4 regions of the Ruegeria sp. CE6 genome follow, and region 1 is predicted to be linked to each of the others. Evidence: riboswitches for the same ligand, from Rfam matches in the RefSeq annotation. Region 1 holds a riboswitch; each other region holds the start of a gene.
The links. A riboswitch is a leader RNA that binds a small molecule or an ion and turns the genes downstream of it on or off. The one in region 1 is predicted to bind cobalamin.

Region 1 (4,230 bases):
CGCTTGGGTCGATGTCCAACCTCTCACTTAGAACCTATCAGCCGCAGGAGGGCGTTTATGATTGTAGCAAAAACCCTTCGGGCAGACCGGTTCTGATCCTTTCCGATCAACTGATTGCCTGAACACGTCGTCGGCGGATGCGCGATTGCCATTCGACGGGATTGCTGTTTCTGATCACAGGCAGACCAATGTTACTTTCCTTTCCGGACCTCGGATGGTCCTCTCATTTCGCGGCTCAGCATACGGCTGATCCGTCACTTCTTCCGTATCGCATCTCGGCCGTACACCGGGATCGACTGATCGGGCTGAGCCCTGAAGGTGAATCGCCTTTGTTATCTCTGGATCAATCAACCGGTGCATATGCCGTCGGAGATTGGGTTCTGGTGGATGAAAACAAACGCATACGCCGCGTGCTGGACCGGCGCAGCCTGCTGCAGCGCCGGGCCGCAGGTACAGGGGCAGCGGCGCAGCTGATTGCTGCAAATGTTGATGTGCTGTTCATCGTCAGTTCCTGCAACGCCGATTTCAATATGCCACGATTGGAGCGGTATCTTGCGCTGGCACATCAGGCAGGCTGCTATCCGGTGGTCGTTCTGACCAAATCGGACATGTGCGATGATCCGAGCCTTTATGTAGATCAAGCCCAATCGCTCGCCCCGTTTCTGACGGTACTTGCGGTCAACGCGCTGGATCACGGCGATCTCGAACAAGTTCTGTCGTGGTGTCCGAAAGGACAAACCAGCGCCTTGATTGGATCATCCGGCGTTGGGAAAACGACGCTCGCCAACGGGATGACGGGGCAGGATCAGGCCACCGCAGGTATTCGCGAAGACGATGCGCGCGGCAGGCACACAACAACCTCACGCGCCTTGCATCGCATGCGCAATGGCGGCTGGCTGATCGATACGCCCGGCATGCGCGCGTTACGTCTGCTAGATGCGCAAGAGGGGTTGGATGAGGTGTTCTCGGACATCTCAGACCTCAGCCTGAATTGCCGCTTCTCGGATTGTCAGCACGAGACCGAGCCCGGATGTGCGGTGCAGGCGGCAATCGACTCTGGTACGCTTGATCCCGCGCGGCTGGACCGCTGGCGCAAGCTGCGGCGCGAAGACCAACACAATTCCGCTTCGGTGGCGCAGGCCCGCGCCCGCGACAAGGCGTTCGGCAAGATGGTGCGCAGCGTGATGCACGAGAAAAAATCCCGTAAAGGGCTATAACGAAGCTGGGCACCGGCCTACCGGTGCCCAGCGCTATCAGGCGATTAGCCTAGGCCAGACTGCCGCATTCCGTCTTGCGAATGCACCGATATGGCCGATCTTGGATACTCCGAATTCGCTTGGTGCAAGCAGATGGCGCCCGGCTTTGGGTCCATAGAGATCGGCAAGACGCCAGACAGCATCCGGCGGCACCATTTCATCATCTGCGAAGGTAAACAGATCGACACGTTTGCCCAAGTCTTCCCAGCGGGCGGCGGGCAGTGTCGTGCCGATCTCTGGCACATAGCTTTTGGGGGCGGTGCACCATTTGCGCCATTGCCAATAGACTTGGGCAGGCAGGTCCGATCCAAACCCGACCAACCGTCCGGGCAGGTAGCCAAGCGCCTTGACCACCAGCGGCGCGTGACCATACCAGAACAACGCCGCCAAAGCGCGATAAGGCCAAGGGTGATCCGCCAGCGTTACCAGACCCGAACAGACACAGATCATCCTGTCAATCTGATCGATATCGGGTTGGATCGGACCAAACATTCCGCCCAAGGAATGACCGATGCTCCATAGCTTGGCCTGCGGAAACCGTCGGCGCATCTCGGCCCGGGCGGCTGGAATGTCGATCAACGCCCAATCGGCCATGGTGACATTTGACCGCTTTTGCGAACCCACCAAAGAGTGACCAAAATCCCGGTAGTCATAGGTCAGGCAGGCCATGCCCTGTTCCTCGGCAAGCCATCGGGCGAAGTGCTGATAGTAATCCCTCGGCACCCCAGTCGCACCGTTTATGACGACCACCTTTTCGGGGTCGGCAACCGGACGGTAAAGCCGCGCCGACAACATTGCCGGGTCGGACGGGATCTGAAAATCCTCGGTCACAACCGCCTGCTGCGTGTCCAACATGGTGCCCTCCAATACCGACTGAACTGATCAGTTCACCCGAAGCGCCTCAAGTCAAGGTTGACGTGACTGGACCATACGTCACTTGCCTGACGCAATCTTCTTGACTCGGGCACGGCGCAGCCGCTAGCCATGTCGCGATGGTTCTCGCGCCCAATCGGGCCGGGATGAAAAGGGAACACGGTGCGGTTCTGCCCGGATAAATCCGGAAAGAACCTAGTCCGAGACTGCCCCCGCAACTGTAAGCGGAGAGCAATGCCGAGATACCACTGGCCTCGAAGGCTGGGAAGGTCGGCAAAGCGATGACCCGCAAGTCAGGAGACCTGCCATCGGATGTAGAACCGAAACTCGGGCGGGGTGTCCGGGACGGGTTTGATCGTGCTCCGCACGGACCAACCTGTACCACGCCCTCGCCCTGCGCGCGGAGGGCGCATTGATGATCTGGAAGACTAAAACGCACGAATTCGCGGCGACCGTGTGCCAACGTACTGGGGCAACCTGCCCCGCACTGGCGCAAATGGCGCGGGCTCTGACGCAGGCCATGTCCGCCACAAAACCGGTCACGAAATCTGAGTTTGAGATTGAAGGCACCATAGATCTGTCGCACTGCCCGGAAGGATGCACCGCCCGCTTTCGCGCCCAATGCGACCAGATACGTGTATTCTGCGGAACCGATCCTGAAATCGATACCGGCCGGCTGGATGACTACGCAGACATGATGTTCGGAACCGAGTACCGCAGCCTACCCGCACACCTGCTAAGGAATCCTCCTTGCGCCATGCTTGAGGCTTCGCTTCTGGTGCAGCACAACGGTGGCGAAATCTCGCCACATGTTGGTGTCTAAGCCGTCAAACGGCTTGAACACGGGCCGGTTCAACGGCCCAAAGCATCTGGGCATTTGTCTCGACTGCGCAAGGACGCACCGTACGCAATCGCTTCAATGCCGCCTCAGGCCGTTCACCGCATTCAACCATCAGACGCAGAACCACCATCCCGGATCGGCCACAGCCACCACGGCAATGCACTAGCACACGGCCACCACCTGACAACGCCTGACGTGCGGTCGCGCCAACGCGGGGCCAGCGGTCCAAAATCTCTTTGGGTGGCGTGCCAAAATCTTCGATCGGCAAATGCACCCATCTGCTGGCACGCCCCTGAATATCAGCGCCAAAATTCCGCGCACCATCCTGAATCATCTCGACCTCAGTGGTCATCGAGATCACAAGTCCCGGCTTCCAGTCTGCGATAAGATCAAGGTCTTCTGTATACGTTCCTCCACGCCCAGGCATCGAGGACAAGGCCAAGGTGCCTCCGCCAACCTGCAACGCATAAACCACCAGTTGCGACATAATCTCCCCCCAAACAAACTTCACCCAACAACATACTGGTCCAGTAAATAGAATAGAGTGGATTTTAGCCGCATACCCACGCATTCCAAAATGAAAATCGTCCCGGCCGGCTGTGGACGCGGGCGGCGGGGGCCTCTACGCTGCGGCGTAACGCGAATCCGACAGAGCAGACATGACCGAGACGCCCAGCCCCGCCTACCAGGTTCTTGCCCGCAAATACCGCCCCGAAACCTTTGCCGATCTAGTCGGTCAGGACGCCATGGTGCGCACTCTGAAAAACGCCTTCGAGGCGGACCGGATCGCGCAGGCCTTCATCATGACCGGCATCCGCGGTACCGGCAAGACGACGACCGCTCGGATCATAGCCAAGGGTATGAACTGCATCGGTCCCGATGGCAGCGGCGGCCCTACCACCGAACCCTGCGGTCAATGTGAACACTGCGTAGCCATCATGGAGGGCCGCCATGTCGATGTGATGGAGATGGACGCCGCCAGCCGCACCGGTGTCAATGACATCCGCGAGATCATCGACAGCGTCCGCTATCGCGCTGCGTCCGCGCGCTACAAGATCTATATCATCGACGAGGTTCACATGCTGTCGACCAGCGCTTTCAACGCGCTGCTCAAGACGCTGGAAGAACCCCCCGAACACGTGAAGTTCATCTTTGCCACCACCGAGATTCGCAAGGTCCCGGTGACCGTCTTGTCCCGTTGCCAGCGCTTTGATCTGCGCCGGATCGAGCCGGAGGATATGATCGGACTGCTTCGCAAAA
Region 2 (4,230 bases), 220 kb from region 1:
CGTTGCCTCAGAACCGTCAGCACGAACCAGCCGAACCGTCGGGGGGGCCAGATCAAGCAGCGCGGATACCGCGTTCCGAGCACGTCCGACACTCCAGCTTTCCAGATAAAGAGAGAGCGAGAAGAAAAATGCTACAGTTGCGGCTTCAAAAAACTCACCCAGAGCGATGGCACCAGCGACGGCAACAACCATCAAAAGGTTCATATCCGGCGAAAGTCGACGCGCCGAAGACCAGGCCTTAGGGGCCACCAGCCAGACGCCAAACAAGATCGCGACCGCGAACAAAGCTGCCTCGGGCAAAGGCATCGGAACCTCACCATGTCCCGAGAACAGCCCGAGCGCACCGCCCATGCCGGTTTCGAAAATGTGCCAGCCAAAACCCGCTGCCCAAAACCCTCCGCTAAGAGTGGTGAACCGCCGCTGACGTGCAATATGCGCCGCCTGGTCCTGGGCGGCATTTCCGTCATCCCATGGTTTGGCGGTCATACCAGTACTGGCAACCAGCATCATGACATCTTCGTCAGATAACTTGGCAGCACTTTCAAGAAGTGTCATCCGACCGTTGATCACATCAAATGCAAGATGCTCTTCGCCACCTGCTTTCGGGCCGACGACACGGTTCAGGATCGCCACCTCTTCGGCGCAATCAAGGCCAGAGACCTGAAAGCTTCTACCACCTTCAGGAATTGGACCGGCGGGGGCGATGTCGCCACACCCGCCGCTACCGCATGCGTGGTGACCATGTTTGTTTTCGTGGCCATGGTCGTGGCTATGGGTATCGGATGACATGATTGGACCTCAAGAATCTCTATGGTCCTTTGTAAATAGTTCCTACAGTAACTAGAGCTTCAATACCTTTTATATTTTTTTCATCCGGGTTCTTTGCCTGCGATATTGTTAGTTCATTTCGTCTTGCGGGCCGGCCGTGTGGATGCAATCTAATTGCAGATGACGCAAAAAATTTGGAACAGATCAATGCAGAAACAGATCGCAATTACCATCACGTTAGTCTCGATTACGGCTGGTTGCTCAGCCCAGTTCACTGGGGCCAAAAGCAAAGCACTTGAACCAGGCAACGTGCCAGATTCGGTCGTAGCGCTGGCAGGGCCGGCGCAGGATTTGACCACGGCACGCCTTTTGCCAGAAGATAATTGCTTTTGGTATGAGCACAGCGGACCTGTCGAGACGACATTGGTACCATTGCGCGCGACGAATGGCGCTCCGATCTGCATTGCGCGCGACGCCTGATCGAAATGAGGGCAGCGACGTCCATGTACGCTGCCCAATATTCATGAGCGGGCTGTGACGCTATCTTCGGCAGAGTATAGGAAAGCGGTCGAGCCGGTTTTCACGTTTGGGTAGAGGTCATTGATATGAGCCATGATCATTCGCACACATCCAGAACTTGCGCGACCGCCGATGCTTCTTGGCTCAGGCGTGCCGTGAATTCTGAGATATGTGTCTCGGTCTCCAACGTATAGATAAAGGGCACGAGAGCCGAGAGCATTATTCGGCCCGGGCTCCATGCCATTCCGGAATTCCGCGTATTCGGGGTTGCGCTCGATCATTGAAGCGGTTGGTGTCCAGTGTGGCCATTCGACCTTTCGGCGGATAACATAGGTGCCGGGCTCGTAAAGATTCCCACGCGCGATCGCTACGCCATAGCGCATTGCGGTCCCGTCTTCTTCGATATGATAGAGATAGCGCGCGACGGCATCCACATGGATGTCACCTGGAACCAAACCATCATTTGCCGCGACGCGTCTTGGTAAAAAACGGTCATGAACACCCCACGGATTTGAGGTCATTGGATCGTAACCAATTGGCGTGACCTGACTGTCCCAATAGGTCTTCTGCGATGCGGTTGGCCAGGTTTTGGCGATCAATGGACTGGCCGCAGACGCCGAGAACAGCGCTGTGGTGGATTGAATGAAATGGCGCCTTGTAAGCATAGGTCTCGTCCTGGTTCACAAGTTTAACGTATTTGGATCGCACTATCGCGAATTAATCCGAATCTTAAAGCCTCTAGCAGCTAGAGCTTCAAGAGGTTTCAGGTAACGCTTGGTTTACCCTGTCGATCAAGTGACCGGTTGCGTGAATCCTGCTTCGGTCGAGTTTACATTGGAATAGGTCGCAAAGACAATTGACACAGGCGAAGCCGCCATTGTAGCGGTGAATTGTTTTCGGTTCCTGATGGCTGAAGCCAAAAGGATTAAAAGGGAATACGGTTCGGTGTTTTCAATGGCGCCAATTCCGTAACTGCCCCCGCAACTGTGAGCGGAGAGCGATGCCAAGACACCACTGGTTCGTAATGGAACCGGGAAGGTTGGCGGAGCGAGCACCCGCGAGTCAGGAGACCTGCCGTAAAGCGCCGGGCTATGCCCAGACTGAACCTGTCGGCCTTACGGTCGATTCAACCTGACAAGCCGCCGGGTGAGGCGGTAGGGAGAAAGAACATGCATATCGAACCGGGCATCGTGAATGGTGCCAAAATCGCGCTTTCCTATGTTACCGCCGCAGGTGCGGCTACTTACGCAGCGAAAGAAACGTTTTCCACATTGCGAGCGAATGGACCTGCATCTTTTGTTATGCGCTCGGTGCTCGCCACCGTTGGGGTTTTCCTTTTCTTCGAAGTCCTGCCGCATTTCCCGGTTGGTGTCTCTGAAGTCCACTTCATCCTGGGGTCGACGCTGTTTCTGCTTCTCGGTGCTGCACCCGCGGCTTTTGGATTGGCAGCTGGTCTCCTGATTCAGGGTGTGTTTTTTGCCCCGTTCGATCTTCCGCAGTACTTCATCAACCTGACCACTCTGCTGGTGCCGCTATTTGCGCTACAAGCACTGGCCAGCCGCATCATCGCACCCGGCACAGCATATGTTGACCTCAAATATAGCCAAGCTCTTGCCCTAAGTGCGACGTATCAGGGAGGAGTAGTCGCATGGGTTGGGTTCTGGGCCTTCTACGGCCAGGGTTTCGGCGCAGAAACCATGGCGTCGGTTCTGTCCTTTGGCGGCGCTTATATGCTGGTAATCGTCATTGAGCCGATTGCTGATCTGGCAGTGCTTGCGGCAGCCAAGGCAATGCGCGGTTTGAACAGTACAGGTCTGGTGACTCCGCGTTTGTACAACGCTGCGAAAGCTTGACCAAAGTTTGAAGCGGTGTCCTAAACTTGGGTTGCCGCGAAACAACCAGTAGTCGCAGGACCAAAATTTTATTGTGGCGCGTCTCTAAGGCGCGCCACATTGTCTTTAGCCGCTAGAAACCTGTACCCAACGATCAGGGTGATTTGGGTCCTGTATTCGTAGGAAAAGATACCTCGTTTCCTTCCACGATTTGATCCTGTTGGTGACATTGTCCAGAATCAAATCGCCTTCACTCGAGCGATAAACTAAAACTGCATGGCCACTGCGATTGGTGTCTAAGACAGTTGCAATAAGTAGCTTCGTAGGATCCAAGCCGTTCTGCATTAGTTCAAACTTCTTTTGCAAAGCGAAATCTTCGCAATCCCCTGACCCCTGCATTGGTAGCGTCCAGTATTCCTTTGTCCCGTATTGGTTTTGATCCGAAACGGCGCGGATCCTCCGATTGACGCGCAAGTTAATCGCTTTAACGATCTGTTTCTCCTGCGCTTCTGGCAGACCAGAAGTACGAGTATTCGCGCACGCCCACGAATAATCTTTGCAGAGTGATTTGGCGCCCGATGGCGCCTGAACCTCTCTATCTAGTTTGATCCAGGGAAGCTCAGAAGCTTGCAATGAAGCGGCGGAGACAAGGTAGCTGCATATGATACAGGCCAACGATAGATAAACTGGTAACCGTTCCGAAAGTTTTTTCTGAGCGGAAGTAGGTTTTGTCATATCTGCTTTCCCCATACTCGTTTCTCCTGGGTATCTGAAGCTACCGAGCCAAGAGAACTCTATTTCAATCTTTTATGTTCATCGACGCATTACAACAGCTTATTCAATTTAAAATGCAGAGCAGCAAAGTTCGCGAGCGCGCAGTTATTAGTCGTGATTATGTGGGTGAGCTTAATTGAGATTCTTGCAGCGGCATAGAAGAAAGCCGGCTAGTAGTCCTGGGTTAGAAACGCTTGAGGTTTGTGGCGGATTTGGATGACGCGTCAAGCTGAACATCTTTGTGCAATGAAATGGGTATCAACCGTTCGCCGAGGCGCACCCTAACAGTGTATCTGCGATTATATGTTTCATGCGGCCAGATGTAACTGGCAATTGC
Region 3 (4,230 bases), 900 kb from region 1:
ATCGGTACCATCAGCGCAATCATTGGTATAAATCAGAATGTCATCAAAACCGATTGCGTGGTTGTAGGCCACCCAATCGATCATGAAAGGCCCTTCGTTTTTCATCGTTGTTACGATGAGAAAGGTCTCATTCGTCATAAGTTGTTCTCTTGCCTGTGCCGGTGTCGGACTCCTGTCGACCTATTTAGAATAGCACCAGAATTTTGTCCAACCAGGTCGCCAGACAGCCGCAATGCTTGCCGATTAATCGATCTACCGATTCTGCGGGATCACCTCATAACCCGGTTCTTCTGGCTCGTCGTCCAGCATCTCGGTTGGGAACCCTGGCGCCTGGATCTCCAGTCCGGTCGCGTCCTCTAGCCGCCTGATGATGTTCGGGGACAGTTCACGCTCACCATATCGCGCGATGCCATCTTCGAAAATCTTGATCATCAATGGGTTTATCTCAAGGGGAACTCCGGCACGGTCGGCGACCTCCTGAAACAGACCGATATCTTTTTTCACCAGGTCCATGGTGAAGGAAATATCGCGCGAGCCGTTCAGGATGACCTGACTTTCGGTCTCGTGCACGAAGGATGTGCCTGACGATATCTTGATCGCCTCATAGGTGGTTCCAAGGTCCATGCCGGCGGCCTTGGCTGTCACCAATGCCTCGGCGCAGGTGATCAGGTTGGCGGTAGCCAGATAATTGGTCAACACCTTCAGAACAGAGGCCGAGCCCAGATCGCCCGTGTGCAAAATGCGCCGCCCCATGGTGGTCAGGAATGGCAGGATACGTTCAAAAGTCTCACGATCACAGCCTGCGAAGATCGAGATATTACCCGTCGCTGCCCGGTGACATCCGCCCGAAACCGGGCAATCCACCGCTGCGCCGCCTCGTTCGATGACCATTGCGCCAAGGCGTTTGACTTCGGCTTCGTCAGTGGTCGACATTTCCATCCAGATTTTGCCAGGGCCGACCTCTGGCAACATTTCCTGCATCACCGCATCCGAGGCCGCAGGAGAAGGCAAACAGGTTATAACAGCATCGCAATCGCGCATCAGTTGCGCCGGACTTTTGGCGGCTTTGGCACCCTTGGCGACGAATTCGGTCACCAGATCCGGGTTCAGGTCATGAACCGTCAGATCGATACCGTTTCGTAGCAGCGACCCAGATAGCTTGCCCCCTACATTCCCCAGCCCGATAAACCCTACTTTCATGCGCGGTATCCTCCTGTTCGCATCTTGCTGCCATGCCAGCACGTCGTTGCAGAAGTATCATGCCGCCCAGCGACCCCGACAGGTCGCTTTTTATCCGCTTTTTCACGGATCGGCGCGACTCGCTTGACAAGCAACCCTGCCCTGCCGCATGTCCCTTTCGTTGGTGTCTGCGAGAGCAGATGAAAAGGGAATGCGTCAGCGGTTTTTGCCGTCAAACGCAGCCGCCCCCGCGACCGTGACCGGAGAGGGTGCCCAAAGCCACTGGCAGTATGGCCGGGAAGGCGGGACATCCGACAGAGGCCTCCTCTGACATCCGCAAGCCGGGAGACCTGCCAACGCCCGAAGATGAAACCGGACGGGGTGTTCCGGTGTGGGGCTGTGATCGGCCCGCATGAAACCCCGTCCCCCACGAAGAGGATTTGGGGGGATGAGAGACATGACCGAGACCGCACCGGTCGAACTGCTGGTTTGCACTACCTGCCGTCGCGGGCTGCCTGTCGAGGATGACGCCCAGCGCCCCGGCACGTTGCTGCACAAGGCGCTTGAACAGGCGGGCCTGCCCGAAGGCATTACCTTGAAAGCTGTGGAATGCCTGTCGAATTGCGATGAAGGCTGCTCGATCGTGCTCCGCGGAGGACCGGATCGCTGGACTTTCGTGTATGAGCATCTGAACGAGATCGACCATGTCGAAACCATCGTCGAAGGCGCAGCCAAATACCTCGCCACCGAGGACGGTTTGGTCAAATGGCGCGAACGTCCCGAACATTTCCGCAAAAACTGTGCGGCCCGCATTCCCCCGATTGGAGCCCTGAAATGAGCAATCTCGAGAAACTCCCCGTCACTGTGATCACCGGCTTTTTGGGCTCGGGCAAAACCACACTGGTGCGCCATCTGATGCAGAACCCGCAGGGCAAGCGTCTGGCGGTGGTCGTCAACGAATTCGGCGATGTCGGCGTCGATGGCGATATCCTGAAGTCCTGCGCCATTCCTGATTGCCCGGCGGAAAACATCATGGAACTGGCCAATGGTTGCATCTGCTGCACCGTGGCCGATGATTTCATCCCGACCATTGAAGCCCTGATGGCACTAGAGCCGCGCCCCGATCACATCCTGATCGAAACCTCCGGTCTTGCCCTGCCAAAACCGCTGCTGAAGGCGTTCGACTGGCCCGATATCCGCTCGAAAATCACCGTCGATGGCGTGATTGCTCTGGCCGATGCCGAGGCCGTGGCCGCTGGTCGGTTCGCTCCGAATGTCGAGGCGGTGGATGCGCAACGCATGGCAGATGACTCGATTGATCATGAAACTCCCTTGTCCGAGGTGTTCGAGGATCAGATTTCCTGCGCCGACATCATTCTGCTGACCAAGCCCGATCTGGCTGGCCCGGAAGGCGTTGCGAAAGCGAAAGAGATCATCGCCGCCGAAGCGCCCCGCCCCCTGCCCGTCGTCGAAGTGGCTGAGGGTGCCGTGGACGTCCGCGTCGTGCTGGGTCTAGAAGCCGCGGCCGAGGATGACATGGACGCGCGTCCCAGCCATCACGACGGCCATCACGATCACGAGCATGACGATTTCGAAAGCATCATCGTTGAACTGCCCGAGCAAACCGATCCGATTGATCTGGTCGCCAAGATTGAACGATTGGCCAACGAGTTGAATATCCTGCGCGTCAAAGGCTATGCCGCCGTTCAAGGCAAGCCCATGCGCCTACTGGTTCAGGCCGTCGGTGCGCGCGTGCGTCACCAATATGACCGCCCGTGGGAGCCCGGCGAAGACCGTCGCTCGCGCCTTGTGGTCATTGCCGAGCATGACGATATCAAAGAGGCCGAGATCCGCGATATCCTCGTGGGTGTAACCGAGGCTGCCGAGTAAGACTTATGCACGTCGTCTTCCGCGAAAGCCATGGGCTCGAAGAAACCGAGACCCCGACCGATCTGGGTCAGAGCCCGGCGGACCTGGTGGTGCTGTCCTTTTCCGACAGTGACCTTGGCGCTTTCGCGGCGGGTTGGCATCGTGGAGGTGGGCCTGAAGGACGCATGCCAACGATGCGGCTGGCCAATCTGACGGCGCTGAAGCATCCCCTCTCAGTCGACACATATGTCGAGCAGACACTGGAGGGCGCAAAGGGCATCCTGATCCGTCTGATCGGTGGAGTGCCCTATTGGGCGTACGGCTTGCAGCAGGTTCTGGCGCTGGCGCAGGCCAAAGGGATTGCACTGGCCGTACTGCCCGCAGACGGTCGCGAGGATACGCGGCTGGATGATTACTCTACCCTGCCTGTCTCGACCCTGCGGCGGCTGGCGCATCTGTGCGACACCGGCGGTGAGGTCGCGGCGCAGGCCGCTCTGGCGCAGATGGCACTGGCTGCGGGGTTGTATGCAGGTCCGGTCATGGGCGCCAAGACCATCCCCGAATGCGGTGCCTGGTGCCCAGATCACGGCGTGATCCCTGCAGAAAACGCTCTGCCCGGTGATGCGAAACGTATCATCGTAACCTTCTATCGTGCTTATCTGACCTCGGCGGACACAGCCCCAATCGCAGCGCTGATCCGCAGCTTGCGCGCGCGGGGTTTTGAGGCCGTCGGCCTGTTTGCCCCGTCGCTCAAAGCACCAAATGCCGCCGATTGGCTGCGCGAAACTATTGTGGCGCTGAAGCCTTCGGCGATCGTCAACGCCACCTCATTCTCAGGCAAGGGCGCATCAGGCACCTCACCTCTCGATGTGGCAGAGGTGCCGGTCTTTCAGGTGGCGCTGGCCACCTCACGCCGCAAAGCGTGGGCCGAAGCGGAACGTGGCCTTTCACCAGCTGATCTTGCCATGCATGTGGTCCTTCCGGAAGTGGACGGGCGGATCAACGCGGGCATCGTATCTTTCAAAGAGCCGGGCAAACGCGACCCGCATCTCGAATATTCTCGCTTCGCTCATCGGGCTGAACCCGAACGGATCGAAGCCATCATCAACCGCATCTCCGGCTGGCTGAACCTTCACGACAAACCCAAAGCGGAGCAGGTTCCGGCGCTGGTACTATCGACCT
Region 4 (4,230 bases), 190 kb from region 1:
ATGTCATGAGTGACGTTTTCACCACCGGCGGCTGTGATCATCGCATCGGGAATCGCGAATTTACCGGCGGTAAACGGAGCATCTGCAGGACCATCCAGAAGAAAAACGCGGGGCTTGGGCAGTTCAGCAGTCTTGGCTTCGATCGCTGCCAGCTGCTCTTTCCAGCCCGAGACCAGAGCTTCGGCCTTGTCTTCGACTTGCATCACCTTGCCCAAGCGCAACACATCGCCAAACAGAAGATCCATGCTGGCTTCGGGGCGATCCTTGTCCAGATGGACACAGCTTTCCGTTAGAACCAAGGTCTTGATTCCGAACGGTTCCAATGTATCTGGGGTCACATCACCACCCGGCTTCATGCCATAGTACCAACCGGCAAAGAACAGGTCGGGTTCAACCGCCACCAAGTTTTCGACTGTCGGATATTTCGGCGCAAGCTCGGGGATGTCGCCGCGCAGGGCATCAAAATCAGGGCTGGTCTTGTACCAGCCGGTGATGCCGGTCAGGCCGACGATCTTGTCCTGCAGACCCAATGCAAAGGCCATATCGGTCATGTTCATGTCATGCACAACCAGGCGCTCGGGCGCGGTATCAAAAACCAGCGGTTCGCCGCAGTTGTCTACGGTGACTTCTTGCGCAGCAGCACCGCTTGCCATGGCGGTGGCCAACGCCACGGGCCAGATGTATTTCATCTCAGTGTGTTCCTTCGACTAAGTTGAGATTGTGGTTCTTCGAATATCAAGCGCCGGGATCACGCGGCCTTCGTGGAGAAAGCAGAGGAAATCAACGCCAAAAGTTTCGCGGACTCTTTCGGGTGTCAGCACCTTGTCCACCGATCCAAACTCGATCATGCGGGTCGATTTCATCAGCGCCACGTGTGTGGCGAATTCGGGGATCATGACCAGATCGTGTACGATCATGACCACGGTGATCCCAAGCTCGGCGACCAAAGACAGCATCCGCCCTTTTGCATCAGGATCCAGATGGTTGGTCGGTTCGTCCAGAAACAGCAACGAAGGGTTCTGCGCCAAAGCGCGCGCGATATGGGCACGCTGACGTTCGCCTCCGGACAGTTGGGCCATGCGCTTGTCCGCGAGATTGGCGAGACCGGTCAGGTCTAAAATCCGGTCCAGCTCTTGCGCGTGGCCTTCGGCAGAGCGGTCCGCACGGATGGGTATTTGCCCCAGCGCAACATAATCGCGTAACGCCAAGCGTCCATCTGGCAGTTCCTGCTGACCTACCACTGCAATCATGCGCGCACGCTCTTTGGCGGAGAGCTGTTTCAGACTGCGTCCTTTGATCCGAACATCGCCAAGTGCCAGCGGCTCAGCGCCGCACAACAGATTGAGAAGCGTCGTTTTCCCCGCCCCGTTCGGGCCGGCGATGGCTAGAATGGAACCCTCGTCCAACTCGAACGAGACTCCCTGCAACAGGACATCTCCGTTAAGGGCATAATACTCAAGGTTTTCGGCAATCAGAAAGGGTGGCAACGTCATTGCGATGCCCCCTGTTCGATCCGCGGCATGCGCGAGAGGGTTTTATTGAACAACGCCTGCGGGCGATCAGTGGCATTTGTCCAGCCATCCGGGCTTTCACGATACTGCGCTGCAAACTCAGCCAGCGCCTGCACCTCATCCGTGGTCTGAATGCCACCAAAAAGGTATTGCGCCTTTCCTACGGCCTGGAACCCAACCGTTCTGGGACTATCGCAGCCTGCCATGCAAGACGACGCGCGGATCGCAAAGCCGCGAGGTAATTTCCCAGTCAACGCATCGCAAATTTCATCGAGGCGCAGCCCTTCAGTGCAGCTTTTGCAGACTAGAATGAAATGATCAGGCGTATCTGGCATGGTCCACTCCACTTGTTTCCAAGCGCATGCGGAAGCTGCCGACAATGTAAACACGCGATTGACGCGCCATCAAAGCCTCCTTCCAGGACGCCCCGCCCCGGGTTGGTTGAACATCTGATGGCAGGTCTCCTGACTTGCGGGTCCGCGCTCGGCCAACCTTCCCGATCCTGTGGACCAGTGGCTGTTTGGCCTTGCTCACCGCTTACAGTTGCGGGGGCAGTTACGGAATTGGCACCTTATGGCAAACCTCACCGTATTCCCTTTTCATCCCGCGGCAACACCACCGGGAACCATCAATCGATTGAGTGCCCGAGAACACCGGACACGTCAATGATAAAGTCGAAGGCACCCAACTCTGGTCGAGGATCGAGCGCCGCCAACCACGTGTCCGAAGCACCAACCGAATAGCTTGGGCTGCGCGCCGAATTTGTCTGGCCACGGTTGTCCATAGTTGGTGTGTTTGGAAATTAGACAATCTGAGGTAAGCTGAACAAATTTAGAGGTTTAGCTTTGTCAGCACCTTACCCCTGTTTGATCATTGCCTGGGTTTATCCAAGGAGACGGTTCTTTGACACATGTTTCGCAAAACGCATTGCCGCCGGATATTGTTGATGATGTCATTGACCACAATCTCGAGGCCGTTGCACGGTGGAAAGGCCATCGCTTAAGGGCTCAGCATGGGCGCAGTCACGGGTGTGTGGCTGCAATATTCACCGTCAGAAACGATCTACCAGAACAGTTCCGTCACGGCCTGTTTGAACAGCCCGCAGCCTATTCAGCCGCACTTCGCTTTTCCAACGGCGCGCATCTGGATGACCGGAAATCGGATGCCCACGGGATGGCGATCAAGCTTTTTGACGTGCCTGGCCCCAAGCTGATCGACGCCGAAGCACTTGCGCATCTGGGGACCACACAACTCAGCGACGAGTTCGATTTTGTATTAGTCGATCAGGATGTGTTTCCCAGCTACGTCCCCGATGAATATGAGCGATTGGGCAGGCTTGTCGCCACATTACAAGCGGTCCAGCACGCGATCAAAGGGCGACGAAAATGGAGCCTTAGGTTGATCACCAAAGGGCTGCGCGCAGGATTTCGCGCCTTCCTCACTCGTGAAGGCAAGCGTCAGTTTCGCGTCGCGAGTGATTTTGCCTCGAACTATATGCACTCGCCTTTTGAGGTCCATTTCTGGTCGACAACACCGTATCGGCTGGGCCCCGATCTAACGGTCAGATACTTGGCCCGCAGCGCGAAACCAAAAATTCCGGCACATCCGGTAGACGACCCAGATGGGATCGGGCAGTGTTTGCGGCAAGACGTGGCCGATGGAGATAATCACTTCGAGCTGTGTGTGATTGAGCCCCCGCGCCCGGCCGACGAATTCGATGTGCTAGACAATCGCATCCGGTGGGCATGCGATCCGCAACCAGATGCACCTCTTGATCCGTACCATCATACCGTCACGCCCGTGGCGGATATCACGATTCCCAAAGGTGCAGAATTTGATCCGCAGAATGGCGACGCGATGAGCTTCTCGCCCTGGCGTGTCACGGCAGATCACGAACCTTTAGGACCGATTAATGCGATCCGGCTCAGAACCTATCTGAGCCTGGCCCGCGCCCGGTTCCCGAACCGATGACCAAACGGAGATGTATTGATGCTGGACGTTGATGATCTGATCAAACTCGGATTCAAGATCTCCCCACCCGTTACGAGCTATTTAGCCGCGATCAGGCTTGCAAACGCCGCGAAGATCCACCGACCGCGGCCCTATACAATGGGCGCAGACTACACGACATGGCCCGGCGTGTTTTCCCATCGCTGGATCGGTCGGCATACGACGCCAGAAGACCTCTCACCCGTCCTGCCGTCGGAAAGCGAAGTTGCTGATCTCTTTCGCCGACGGACACAAATGGATGGCAGCCCGCTTACCTTGATGTGCCCGCAAGGATCGACACTATTGTTTATCTCGGCCGCACAATGGTTTACCGACAGTTTCCTGCGCACCTTTGGGGCGAAAGGACCGGTTGATCAGACGGATTCGAACCACGAAGTCGATCTGTGCCAAATCTACGGGCTGAACGATTTTCAGACCGACATGCTGCGCGAACGCGATCCCGATACCAATGAACTAACGCACCGGCTGGCCTTTCGTCTGGATACACAGGGCGAGATGTGGGCTCCGAAGCTGTTTCAAAAAAACCAATCCGGTGGTGTTAAGCTAGCACCCCCTTTTGATGGCAGTCTCGCCACTGGCGAGAATTGCGGAAAGCCGTTGCACGATCCCTGCAAGCTGTGGAATGCGGTGAAACGGGCGCATCCGGGTCTCAGCGATCACGCAATCGACCAGCTACTGCTCGATTTTCATGCAACCGGGCTCGATAATG

Region 2: it holds a riboswitch for cobalamin, as region 1 does, so the genes downstream of both, ACR0DK_RS03630 (energy-coupling factor ABC transporter permease) here and ACR0DK_RS04775 (hypothetical protein) in region 1, are expected to answer to the same signal.
Region 3: it holds a riboswitch for cobalamin, as region 1 does, so the genes downstream of both, ACR0DK_RS00280 (DUF1636 family protein) here and ACR0DK_RS04775 (hypothetical protein) in region 1, are expected to answer to the same signal.
Region 4: it holds a riboswitch for cobalamin, as region 1 does, so the genes downstream of both, ACR0DK_RS05720 (DUF1636 family protein) here and ACR0DK_RS04775 (hypothetical protein) in region 1, are expected to answer to the same signal.

What each region holds. Positions count from the first base shown of each region.
Region 1 is NZ_JBQFRR010000001.1:962,289-966,518, forward strand. It holds RNA gene ffs (signal recognition particle sRNA small type) at 1-29, shown strand, start outside; gene rsgA (ribosome small subunit-dependent GTPase A) at 189-1,217, shown strand; gene ACR0DK_RS04770 (alpha/beta hydrolase family protein) at 1,254-2,111, opposite strand; cobalamin riboswitch at 2,233-2,453, shown strand; gene ACR0DK_RS04775 (hypothetical protein) at 2,545-2,952, shown strand; gene ACR0DK_RS04780 (phosphatase domain-containing protein) at 2,957-3,457, opposite strand; gene ACR0DK_RS04785 (DNA polymerase III subunit gamma/tau) at 3,630-4,230, shown strand, end outside.
Region 2 is NZ_JBQFRR010000001.1:739,436-743,665, reverse strand. It holds gene ACR0DK_RS03645 (heavy metal translocating P-type ATPase) at 1-789, opposite strand, end outside; gene ACR0DK_RS03640 (hypothetical protein) at 976-1,248, shown strand; gene ACR0DK_RS03635 (L,D-transpeptidase) at 1,290-1,952, opposite strand; cobalamin riboswitch at 2,168-2,380, shown strand; gene ACR0DK_RS03630 (energy-coupling factor ABC transporter permease) at 2,457-3,140, shown strand; gene ACR0DK_RS03625 (transglutaminase-like cysteine peptidase) at 3,246-3,869, opposite strand.
Region 3 is NZ_JBQFRR010000001.1:64,481-68,710, forward strand. It holds gene ACR0DK_RS00270 (glycosyltransferase family 2 protein) at 1-138, opposite strand, end outside; gene ACR0DK_RS00275 (NAD(P)-dependent oxidoreductase) at 253-1,239, opposite strand; cobalamin riboswitch at 1,345-1,551, shown strand; gene ACR0DK_RS00280 (DUF1636 family protein) at 1,637-2,017, shown strand; gene cobW (cobalamin biosynthesis protein CobW) at 2,014-3,069, shown strand; gene cobN (cobaltochelatase subunit CobN) at 3,075-4,230, shown strand, end outside.
Region 4 is NZ_JBQFRR010000001.1:1,149,196-1,153,425, reverse strand. It holds gene ACR0DK_RS05730 (ABC transporter substrate-binding protein) at 1-689, opposite strand, end outside; gene ACR0DK_RS05725 (ABC transporter ATP-binding protein) at 708-1,493, opposite strand; gene ACR0DK_RS05720 (DUF1636 family protein) at 1,490-1,846, opposite strand; cobalamin riboswitch at 1,949-2,156, opposite strand; gene ACR0DK_RS05715 (hypothetical protein) at 2,140-2,295, opposite strand; gene ACR0DK_RS05710 (catalase family protein) at 2,415-3,482, shown strand; gene ACR0DK_RS05705 (peroxidase family protein) at 3,501-4,230, shown strand, end outside.